3 regions of the Arthrobacter sedimenti genome follow, and region 2 is predicted to be linked to each of the others. Evidence: riboswitches for the same ligand, from Rfam matches in the RefSeq annotation. Region 2 holds a riboswitch; each other region holds the start of a gene.

Region 1 (3,265 bases), on a different contig from region 2:
CCGGGTGCCGCCCGGAGAAACAGTGTCATGGACGATCGCAGCTTCCTGGCATCGATGCCGCCGAATATGTCTTCGGCGGGCTGGTCGGCGTGGTTGGCCAGGGCCAGGGCGCATTCCAGGAGCCGCGGGCCCAGCACGTCGTGGTCCAGGTAGGCGCGGGCCTCAGCCAGTGAGGAGATGGCGTATTTGCGGGACGTTGCACTCTGCCCCAAACCGGAAATCTGCGGGAAGACGAACCACATCCAGTGCCCGGATTTCCTCCCGACCTGCAGCTCCCCCAGCGCCTGGTCATAGGTACCGCCGCTGTCTTGCGCGGCAACAAAACGGTCAAGGTCAAAGTGCTCGTTCATGTGGATCTCCCGGTTTAAGGTCAAAGGGTCAAATCGTTGTCGAGGGCGGCTGCCGCCTCCTGAAGCTGCGGGTCGGGGTCGTCCCGCCACCGGGCCAGGACCACACCGGCCCGGTGGCGCTCGCGCTCCCCGAGGCCGGACAGCAGCGGCACCAGGACGTCGGCAAGGAGAGGTTGGGTCAGGTCAGCGGCCTGGGCGGAACGCAGGAAGCCTTCGAGCCGGGTCAGGTCCGAGTGCCGAAGCAGCCGCACCCTTGACTGCAACAGCACCACCGCCGCCAACCGGCGCTCAAACACCGGGCGGGAGCCGGGCCTGGGCTGTCCCCACAGGGCGGAAGCAAGCATCACCGTGGCGTCGTGGTCCAGGTCCTTGAATTTACGCAGCGTGTCGCGCACCGTGCCGCGCACCGCTCCGATGGAAGAGCCATAAGAGTCCAGCGCCCAGCCCAGCCGGTTCCCGACGTCGTCCGCCCGATACCAGGCGCCTTCGTTCTGGAGGGTCCGGTCAACGAACTCCACCGCGGCGGACACCACCTCCGCAGGGCCGGTCATCGTCCCCGGCCGGACGAGGCGTGCCGGATACAAAACGGCGTCCACGGCCGCGCTTCCAGCCTGCCCTCCGCAATGGGTTCACCGCATACTGCGCAGGCGCCGTAGGTCCCCGCGGCCAGGCGGGTCAACGCCGCGTCAATCTGGTCCAGGCCGGCCGAGCTCTGCTTCAGGAGCGCCGAAGCCTGTGAGAGCTCGAAGGCGATCGTGGCCCCTTCGGGATCGTGCTCGTCATCGACGTTGGAGTCCTGCCGGGCCGAATTCGCCGCGTCTATGTCGGCCCGCAGCGCCGGCAGCAGCTCCAGCCGCCGCGCCCGCTCCTCTTCGAGCAGCACGCGGAACCGGTCGAAATCTGGCATGTAATCAGCCTAGCGGTCCGACCGGGAACCGTCGGCATGGAAACGGCCCGTGCCGTGGGGCCAGCAGCATCCCCCTCGCGCCCGTGTCCGCACCGTTACCGGGCTGCACGCCATGGCTATTAGCCGAGCTTAAACCCGGGACGGAGGTAACATCCAAACGTTTGCGGAATTCGAGAGCGGGACCTCGTATGTTATCCAAATGTGACAATGCCGCCGCATGTGGGTTATGGTCTTCAGGTGTCCCTCTCAGTCGGGACATTCCCATCAGTATGCCGAGCCCTGCCGCTGATCATGGGATACAACCGCTCCAGCTGGCAGGGACGGGGGAACCAAGTTTCCGCGGCCACTTGTGGCCTTGGGGTTAAGTCGATAGCGCCTCCGTCCGTTACGGGGATGCTTCCGGCCGGGTATCTCCAGCCCGAACCCGACAGCTCACCCCGCAGGCATGGGAGAGGCGATCAACCGTGTCAAAAAATTCCACCCCTGCCCGTCACCGCGCAACTCCGGCCCGCTCGATTGTTCTCGAGGGCCTCGCCGTGACAGCCAAGTCCCAGGCCCGCTCGCTGGGCCGCCCCGCGCTGGCAGTTGCTGCAGCGTCCGGCATTGCCTTCGGCGTCGGCGCCCCGGCCCACGCCGGTGTCACCGGCCCGGACACCACTGAAAAGACCAACGTGCAGGCCTACTCCGCACCTGCCGCCCCCGTTGCGGCAGCGGCAGCAGGAAGCGTCCACACCGTAGTTTCCGGCGATACCCTCGGTGCCATCGCATCTGCTTACGGCGTCAGCCTGAACGATGTCCTGGCCGCCAACGGCCTGGGCCTGTCCTCGGTTATCTACCCGGGCGACCAGATCCAGATCCCCGGCGCCGGTTACACCGCCGCACCGGCTCCGGCTCCGGCAGCAGCGCCCGTGCAGACTGCAGCCGCCGCTCCGGCCAACACCGGCATGAACATGTCCTACGCCTCGGCCACCCCCGTATCAGCCCCCAGCGGCACGGGCACCGGCGCTGCCATCCTGGCGAACGCCTACAGCCAGCTGGGCGTGCAGCAGGACTGTACTGCCATGGTTGAGAAGGCGCTGCGCTCGGTGGGCAAGTCCGTTGGCGATCTTGCCCCCACCCAGTTCTTCCAGTACGGCACCGTGGTCAGCGCTCCTGCTCCCGGCGACCTGATCATAACCTCCGGCCACGTGGGCGTTTACGCCGGTAACGGCCAGGTTGTCAGCGGCGGCGTGAACGGCTACGACACCCAGGTGCACTCCATCAGCTGGCTGGGCGGCTACTCAGCAGTCCGCGTCGCCTAGTCTTCGCGCAACCGAAGGCGCGCATCCGCGCAGGCATTGAAACAGGAGGGCGGCAGCCGGTACACCGGCTGCCGCCCTCCTGTCGCATCTGCCCTCCGCATCCGCAGCTGTCAGGTCCCGCAGAAGGTCATGTAGCTGCCGAAATCTTCAGGGGCGCCTTCCGCGTAGCGTTCCAGCCCGGACCGCTCGGTGAAGGGATCGCTGACTGCCTCCAGCAGCTGCTGCAAGGGTGCCAGGGTTCCGCCCGTGGCAGCGGCCAGCGCCTCCTCCACAAGGTGGTTCCTGGGGATGTACGCCGGGTTGACGCTGTCCATCAGCTCCGCGTCCGGTTCAAGTGCCTGCCACCGCTCCGCCCAGGAATCGAACGCGGCCAGATCAAGAACCATGCCGCGGACCGGGCGAAGGTCGCCCCGGGCCGCCTTGCCAAGGTTACGGAAGAAGAGGGTGTAGTCCACGGGGCCGTCTTTCAGGATGTCAATGGCGCCGTCCACCAGCGCGGACGTGGTTTCCCCGTCACTGCCCCCGCCGCTGCCAAGGCCGAGCTTGGCATTCATCCCGCTGGTCCACGCCCTGCTGTATTGCCCCCGGAAGCCGCCAAGCACCTCCACCGCCGGGCCAACCGCCTTCTCCTGGTCTTCGTCGATGAGCGGCAGCATCGCCTCGGCGAGCCGGGCAAGGTTCCATTCGGCCAAAACCGGCTGGTTGGC
Region 2 (3,265 bases):
CACCGGCGTTGCCACCACGGGCAGCCCGGCTGCCAGGGCTTCCAGCACGGAGTTCCGGATACCCACGCCGTGTTCGTCCGGGAAGACCGCCACATCGGCCCCGTGGAATACGTCCAGGATGGAGGGCACGTTGGCCAGGACTTCCACCTGTGGGCCGGCCAGTGCCTGCACGGCCGGTGTGGGCCGGCGCCCCGCGATGACGAAGCGGGCGTCCGGCACCTCCCGCCACACCTGGGGCGCGATTCTTTCAACCAATACAGCGGCGCTGTCCACATTGGGGGCGTAGTTGAGGCTGCCCGCGAAACACACCACGGGTACATCCCGCCTCCTGCGGGGTCCTGTTGCCACTTCCGTTCCGTTGGGGATGCTCCTGACCGGCCTGCCCAGCTTGGCGGCCCACGCGGCAGCGTCCTGCGCCCCGACGGTCAGCAGCCGGGCTCTTGCCGGCAACTGCCGTTCAGCGCGTGCCGCCAACTCTTCACGCAGCCGGTAGGCGGGCCGGAACGTCCGCGCGATGGCGGTGTCCATGCCGGCCCGGATGGACCAGGGGTCCACCGTCTGCAGCACTAACGGCCCGGTGATGTGGTGGGACAGGAAGAGGGCGTGCGGTCCGTGGATCAGCGTGGCGTCCTGGCCGGCGGACAGGCGGGCGGCGGCAGCGCGGGCGGAGGGTGTGGCGCGCCGCTGTTTTCCCAGGCCGGTGAGGCCGCCCAGGGACCGCACGAAGGCCGATAGTTCTTCCCGCGGTGCCAGTTCGTACACCGTCTCACACCGGTTCCTGATGGCTGCCGGGACCGGAACGGGACCGGAGAAAGTCAGCAGCGTGACGGCAACATCGGCGGGAAGGTGCAGGATCACCTCGTACGGAATCATGGAGCTGCCATCCCCCAGTTCCGGATCCCGGTTGGGCACGCTTTCCGTCACGTACAGGAGCTTCATTGCAAGAGTGTAATGGATCACATCAAGGGGGGAAGGGTTGCTTTAGGCAACCTTGAGGGAAACCACAGGAAAAGCGAAAGGACGACGGCGGGAGGTCCCGCCGTCGTCCTTCATCACATGGGTGCGTGGCTGGCTACTGCCAGGCCCGCACGTAGTCCACCAGCATCTGGGACTGGGGGCCGTAGGCCGGGTTCGTTGACGAGGCGCCCACGTTCAGCACGATGTACTGCGGGGCGTTTCCGTCATTCGTGGGGTAGGACTTGACCTTGACGCCGTCGAAGTACACATCCGACGAGTTGGCCATCCGGTGCAGGCCAAAGGTGTGGTATTCATTGGCCCAGTTCCCGCCGACGCCGCCCTGGTTCTGCGAGCCGGAAGTGGAATGGTAATTAACGGTCATCTTCGCCTGGAGCACCTCGGCGATGTCGTTCTCGCCGGTGGCCGGCCAGGACTGCCCCGTGGTCCAGAATGCGGGCCAGTTGAAGAGGCCATTGGCGTTTCCGGGGAACTTGATGCGCGCCTCCACGTAGCCGGTGGTGAACTGGAAGCCCGTGCCTGCGCCGCCCTTCGGGTTGGTCGACACCAACGCGCCGGAAGTGGAGGATGCCAGGCCCAAGGCAAGGTTTCCGTTGGCCACCGAGACGTTGGCGGGACTGGTGGAGACCTTGTTCATGGTTCCGCAGCCGGGGGAGAACCAGCAGCCGGACCACTTGGCGGTGTCCAATCCGGCGCCGTTGAAGTCGTCGGCAAACGCCAGGGTCCAGTTCCCGGGCACCCCGGTGGGCATCGGCGCGCCGCTGCTGGCCAGCTGGGCCGCGGCCGGCGCCAGGGCGATAGGGGCCTCGGGGGCGGACGGGACGGCCGGTGCCGGCGGCTCTGCCGCGGCAGGAGCCTGGGGGAGGGACGGGCCCGGAGCAGGAGCGGCAGCCGGGGAAGGTGCCGGAGCGGGCGTGGCGGGGGCAGGGGCAACGGCCGGTTCCTTCGTGGGGACATCGCTTACCGGGACACCACTGCCGGTGTCGGAGGCGCTCGCCACCCGCGCCACATCTGTGGGGTTGGTGCTTTGGGCCAGGCCGAGGCCCAGGGAAGCCGCCCCGAGGAGTGCTGCGGCGAGACCGGCAGCGAGGGGCCAGGGCCGCCGCCCGGGGCCTGGTTTGGCCCCGGTGGAAGGATGAAGGGGGGCGTCGGCGGCGGTCTCTTTTTGATAACGGGGCGCTGGGTGGGCGCTGTTTTTGCGGTGTGCGGGCATGGGGAAGTTACCTCTCAACGCCTGCGGAGTTAGCTGTCGGGTTCGGATGAGGCATCCGGCCGCGTGTGCGGCTTCACCCCAGGGCAGGCGCAAGCCAGGCCCGTGACACTTGGGTCCCCCGCCTCTGCCTGGAACTTGGTGGATCACCGGAAGCGGCAGAGCTGGGCGTCATCCGGGATTGGGGCCGGCTGGGGGCGGCCCCCGCTCGACCGTACACGAATGCGGCCCTAAAATCACAATTAGGTAACGGGACTCACGTCGCGGTTCTGCGGGAAGTGCCCCGACTTGGTGGCATCCGGCCCCTTTTTCCGGTTTTCCACATAGCGTCACCGGGGATGCCTGCTCAGACCGTCACGCGGCTAGCCTCGAGTCAGGCGCAAATCGCCTATCGGGTCCAAATGCACTAAGATAGTGAAGTCTGTGCTGCGCCTGCCTCCGTTCGGGCGGCAAGGCATTGCACGGAATCGCAAATGAACCTCCTGTTACGGAAATGCCGTAACCGCTTAGCCCAAAGGAGGTGGGTTCACATATGCGTCCTTACGAATTGATGGTAATCATCGACCCCGAGGTCGAAGAGCGTACCGTTGAGCCGTCGCTTCAGAAGTTCCTGAACGTCATCACCAACGATGGTGGAACCATCGAAAAGGTTGACATCTGGGGCCGTCGCCGGCTGGCTTACGAGATCAAGAAGAAGTCCGAAGGTATCTACGCCGTGGTGAACTTCACCGCCAAGCCGGAGACCGCCAAGGAACTTGACCGCCAGCTGTCTCTTAACGAGACCATCATGCGCACCAAGATCACCCGCCCCGAAGAGCAGAAGGTTGTTGCTGAGTAATTCAGCCGTCTTCATTCTTTACCCCGCAGGAAACGCACTCTTCACCCAGGATCGAACAAGGAGGCAGTAGATGGCAGGCGAGACCACCATTACGGTCATCGGTAACCTCACCAATGACCCGGAATTGCGGTTCACACCGTCCGGTTCGGCAGTAGCGAACTTCACCATCGCTTCCACCCCCCGCACCTTTGATCGCCAGTCCAACGAGTGGAAGGACGGGGAGACCCTGTTCCTCCGCGCCG
Region 3 (3,265 bases), on a different contig from region 2:
TTCCACGCAAAGATAACGGAATTGTTACCAAGGGTCTTAAGCCCCTATAGTAGAACCAGTCGTTGAAACTTAAGCGTTACCTGATCCGGAGCCGAGCTCTGCCAGCGGGTCAGGTGCACGAGTCGTTACTGGCAGAGGCGGGGGAACCACAATCGGCAGCGGGGGACTGCCTTGGGGTGAAGTCCGTCAGCAGCAAGCCTCTCCAGTGAAGGATTCTTCCGGGAATATCCCTGCGCAGAAGCTTGCCCTTGGCGGGCCGGGTCTTTGATCTCTCTGACCCGAATCCGACAGCTAACTCCGCAGGCTTCTCCAGAGAGGAAACCCTTCTTGACCATGCAGACCCCCCGGGGACGCCGCCGTGCTGCCGGCCCCCCTTCGGCACCGCGGGTTGTCGAAGATGCCGCAGCGGAGCGCCCCCGCGACCTCCATCGCGACGCCCGCCGCCGCCGGGGTCCATTCCGCCAGATGACGGAGTTTGCAGCCGCCAGCGGCATAGGCCAGAAAGCCGGCATGGCCCTTGCTGCCACCGGCCTGGTTCTGACTGTGACTGTGCCCGCCACAGGTCCCGTTATGGCCACTGACGCCGCCGGCAGCGCCCCGGTCGCAGCCTCCTCCGTCACGCCCCAGCCCCAGATTTCAGCAGATATCGGTGCCCAGATCGACTTCAGCCGCTCGGCAGTGGTGACCCAGGCCGATCCGGACGGAAAGCTGAAGCAACTCCTGAGTGCCCAGTCGGCCGGCTCCGTGACGCGTGCCGCGTCAGCCGGCACCCTGGCCGCACCGCTGGCCTCGCTTGTCACCGCTTCCCCCTTCGGTTACAGGGTCAGTCCCATTACCGGGGGGTCGGGCGACTTCCACAGGGGCCAGGACTTTGTGGCGCAATGCGGGACCTCCGTCCTGGCGGCCGCCACCGGTACCGTGACCTTCGCTGGCTGGCATCAGTTCGGCGGCGGAAACCGGGTGGTTATTGACCATGGAAATGGGCTGGAAACCACGTACAACCACCTGTCATCCTTCAACGTCAAGGTGGGCCAGACCGTGTCCCGCGGGGACGTTGTGGCCCTGAGCGGCACCACCGGCGCGTCCACCGGCTGCCACCTGCACTTCGAGGTCCAGGTCAACGGCGAAGTGGTCGATCCCATGGGCTGGTTGTAACCGAATGATTGTCCACTCTCAGATCGCCGTGACTCGCCGTGACCTGAATGTGACATTGAAACAAAACTGCTGTACCGTCTAACTCGCGTCAACTTTTCCGAAGTTGACGCTCTTGAGTGGATTGCCTAACTCTGCCACCGCTCAAGGTCCGTTCGCATTTCATCGTCTGGCAGGGGCGGGGGAACCAATTTCGGCCTTCTTCCAGAAGGCCTTGGGGTTAAGTCACAAGCTTCCCAGGAAGCAGCGTGGCCGGGTGACTCCCATCCGAATCCGACAGCTCACCTCGCAGGCATTGGGAGAGGCTACCTTCGTGTCTTCACGCCATCATTCTGCGCGCCACCGTGCGCAAACGGTTCGCACCAGCCCCTTGGATGCCGTTTCCAAGGCCGTAAGTGCAAATGCCGGGACCGTAGGCCGCCAGGCTGCCGTTGTGGCAGCCGCATCGGGCCTCATCCTGAGCATGGGACTGCCGGCCACCGCTGCCGACACCACTGCCGGTGTCTCAGCGTCCACCGAGTCCGGTTCGGCCCAGACGGCCCTCGCCGTCACCGCTGCCCCCACTGCCACGGTTTCCTTCGAGCGCCCCGTGGTGAAGACCACCGCTGCTCCGAAGGTGGAAGCGGTGCGCACCCAGTCCACCGACACGGCGAACGGCGCAGCCACTGCTGCCGCTGCCGCCGGCCAGGACGCCTCCCCGGTCACCAAGACCGCCGAGACCGTGTCCTCCGCGTCCACCTCAGGCATCGCAGCCATCGCCTACACCGGCATCGGCCACTCGTACGTCTGGGGCGGCACCAGCCCCGTCACCGGTTGGGACTGCTCCGGTTTCGTGCAGTGGGTGTACGCCCAGGCCGGTATCAGCATTCCCCGCACCAACGCGTGGAGCATCATGAGCCCCACCTCCACCCCGCAGCCCGGTGACCTGGTTGTCCAGAACGGTGGAGCGCACGTCGGCATCTACGTCGGCAACGGCATGATGATCAGCGCACTCAACCCCTCACAGGGCACGCTGCTCCACTCGCCTGCAGCCACCGGTAGCTCGTCGTACTACCACCTCAATAAATAGTTCTTGGGCTCCATGCTCCAAGGGCTATTTCTTTGCCCAAAGCTTCTTCGCTAGAAACCACATCCCCGTTCGGGACGCGCCGGCGTACCCCCAAGATGCCGGCGCGTCTACCACCCTTTGCCTGCCTACATGCGGTCGCAAGGAAAACGAAAGAGAGAACTGATGACGACTCGTGCTACCGCACGGCACCGCGCCGAGGTCACCAAGACCAACTCGATCGCAGTCATTGCCAAGGCTGTCAGCGACAACGCCGGCGGCATGGGCCGCCAGGCCGCTGTCATTGCCGCAGCTTCCGGCCTGGTCCTGACCAGCGGCATTGCCGCGAATGCCGCCGACGCGAACGTCAAGCGCGACTCTGCTCCTGCCTCCGCACTGGAAGTTGAATCCGCGGTCGACGCCCCGATTTCCGCAGCTTCCACCATTGCCATCAGCTTCGAGAAGCCCGCCGTGACCACCACGCCGGCGCCCGTCGTCGAGCCGGAGCCGCAGGTTGAAGTGCAGGAAGCTGCCCCTGCTCCCGCCGCTGAGCCCGCTGCCCAGCCCGTTGCTGCTCCCAAGGTCACGGCCAAGGTTGCCACCGCTGCTGCCCCGGCCGCTCCTGCGGCGCAGGCTTCCGCCAGCGGCAAGGGTGCCGCAATCCTCTCCGCCGCCTACGCCCAGCTCGGTGTCCACCAGGACTGCACCATGCTGGTGACCAACGCCTTGGCCGCAGTCGGAATCCACTTCCATGACTGGCCCGCCGGGTACCTGTCCCTCGGTGACACGGTGCCTGCCTCCCAGGCCCAGCCCGGAGACCTCATCTACTACGCCGATGGTGGTGGAGGAATGGCACACATCGCTGTCTACGCCGGAAATGGCATGGCCGTCCATGGAGGCTTCAACGGCAACGACACCGTGGTCTTCAGCGCAAACGTGGGCTCCGGACCGGTTTTCATCCACGTCAGGTAAGCACCTCGCGTGCGGCACAGGCAACAGCCGGTGCCTACCGTCAAAGGACCCCCGCCCTCCCGGCGGGGGTCCTTTGCGTTTAAAGCAGCTCCAGGC

What was found. Region 2 has a riboswitch for cyclic di-AMP ahead of ACFO0G_RS13560 (glycoside hydrolase family 16 protein). Riboswitches for the same ligand answer to the same signal wherever they lie in the genome.
Region 1: it holds a riboswitch for cyclic di-AMP, as region 2 does, so the genes downstream of both, ACFO0G_RS08790 (C40 family peptidase) here and ACFO0G_RS13560 (glycoside hydrolase family 16 protein) in region 2, are expected to answer to the same signal.
Region 3: it holds a riboswitch for cyclic di-AMP, as region 2 does, so the genes downstream of both, ACFO0G_RS17260 (C40 family peptidase) here and ACFO0G_RS13560 (glycoside hydrolase family 16 protein) in region 2, are expected to answer to the same signal.

The regions. Positions count from the first base shown of each region.
Region 1 covers NZ_JBHSDQ010000003.1:151,202-154,466, reverse strand. The annotation lists gene ACFO0G_RS08805 (DUF1810 domain-containing protein) at 1-350, opposite strand, end outside; gene ACFO0G_RS08800 (DNA alkylation repair protein) at 371-901, opposite strand; gene ACFO0G_RS08795 (TraR/DksA family transcriptional regulator) at 898-1,257, opposite strand; cyclic di-AMP (ydaO/yuaA leader) riboswitch at 1,548-1,718, shown strand; gene ACFO0G_RS08790 (C40 family peptidase) at 1,722-2,558, shown strand; gene ACFO0G_RS08785 (protein adenylyltransferase SelO) at 2,669-3,265, opposite strand, start outside.
Region 2 covers NZ_JBHSDQ010000005.1:176,901-180,165, reverse strand. The annotation lists gene ACFO0G_RS13565 (glycosyltransferase) at 1-939, opposite strand, end outside; gene ACFO0G_RS13560 (glycoside hydrolase family 16 protein) at 1,073-2,188, opposite strand; cyclic di-AMP (ydaO/yuaA leader) riboswitch at 2,193-2,339, opposite strand; gene rpsF (30S ribosomal protein S6) at 2,718-3,023, shown strand; gene ACFO0G_RS13550 (single-stranded DNA-binding protein) at 3,094-3,265, shown strand, end outside.
Region 3 covers NZ_JBHSDQ010000008.1:158,477-161,741, reverse strand. The annotation lists cyclic di-AMP (ydaO/yuaA leader) riboswitch at 111-322, shown strand; gene ACFO0G_RS17265 (M23 family metallopeptidase) at 334-1,155, shown strand; cyclic di-AMP (ydaO/yuaA leader) riboswitch at 1,284-1,461, shown strand; gene ACFO0G_RS17260 (C40 family peptidase) at 1,616-2,221, shown strand; gene ACFO0G_RS17255 (NlpC/P60 family protein) at 2,384-3,169, shown strand.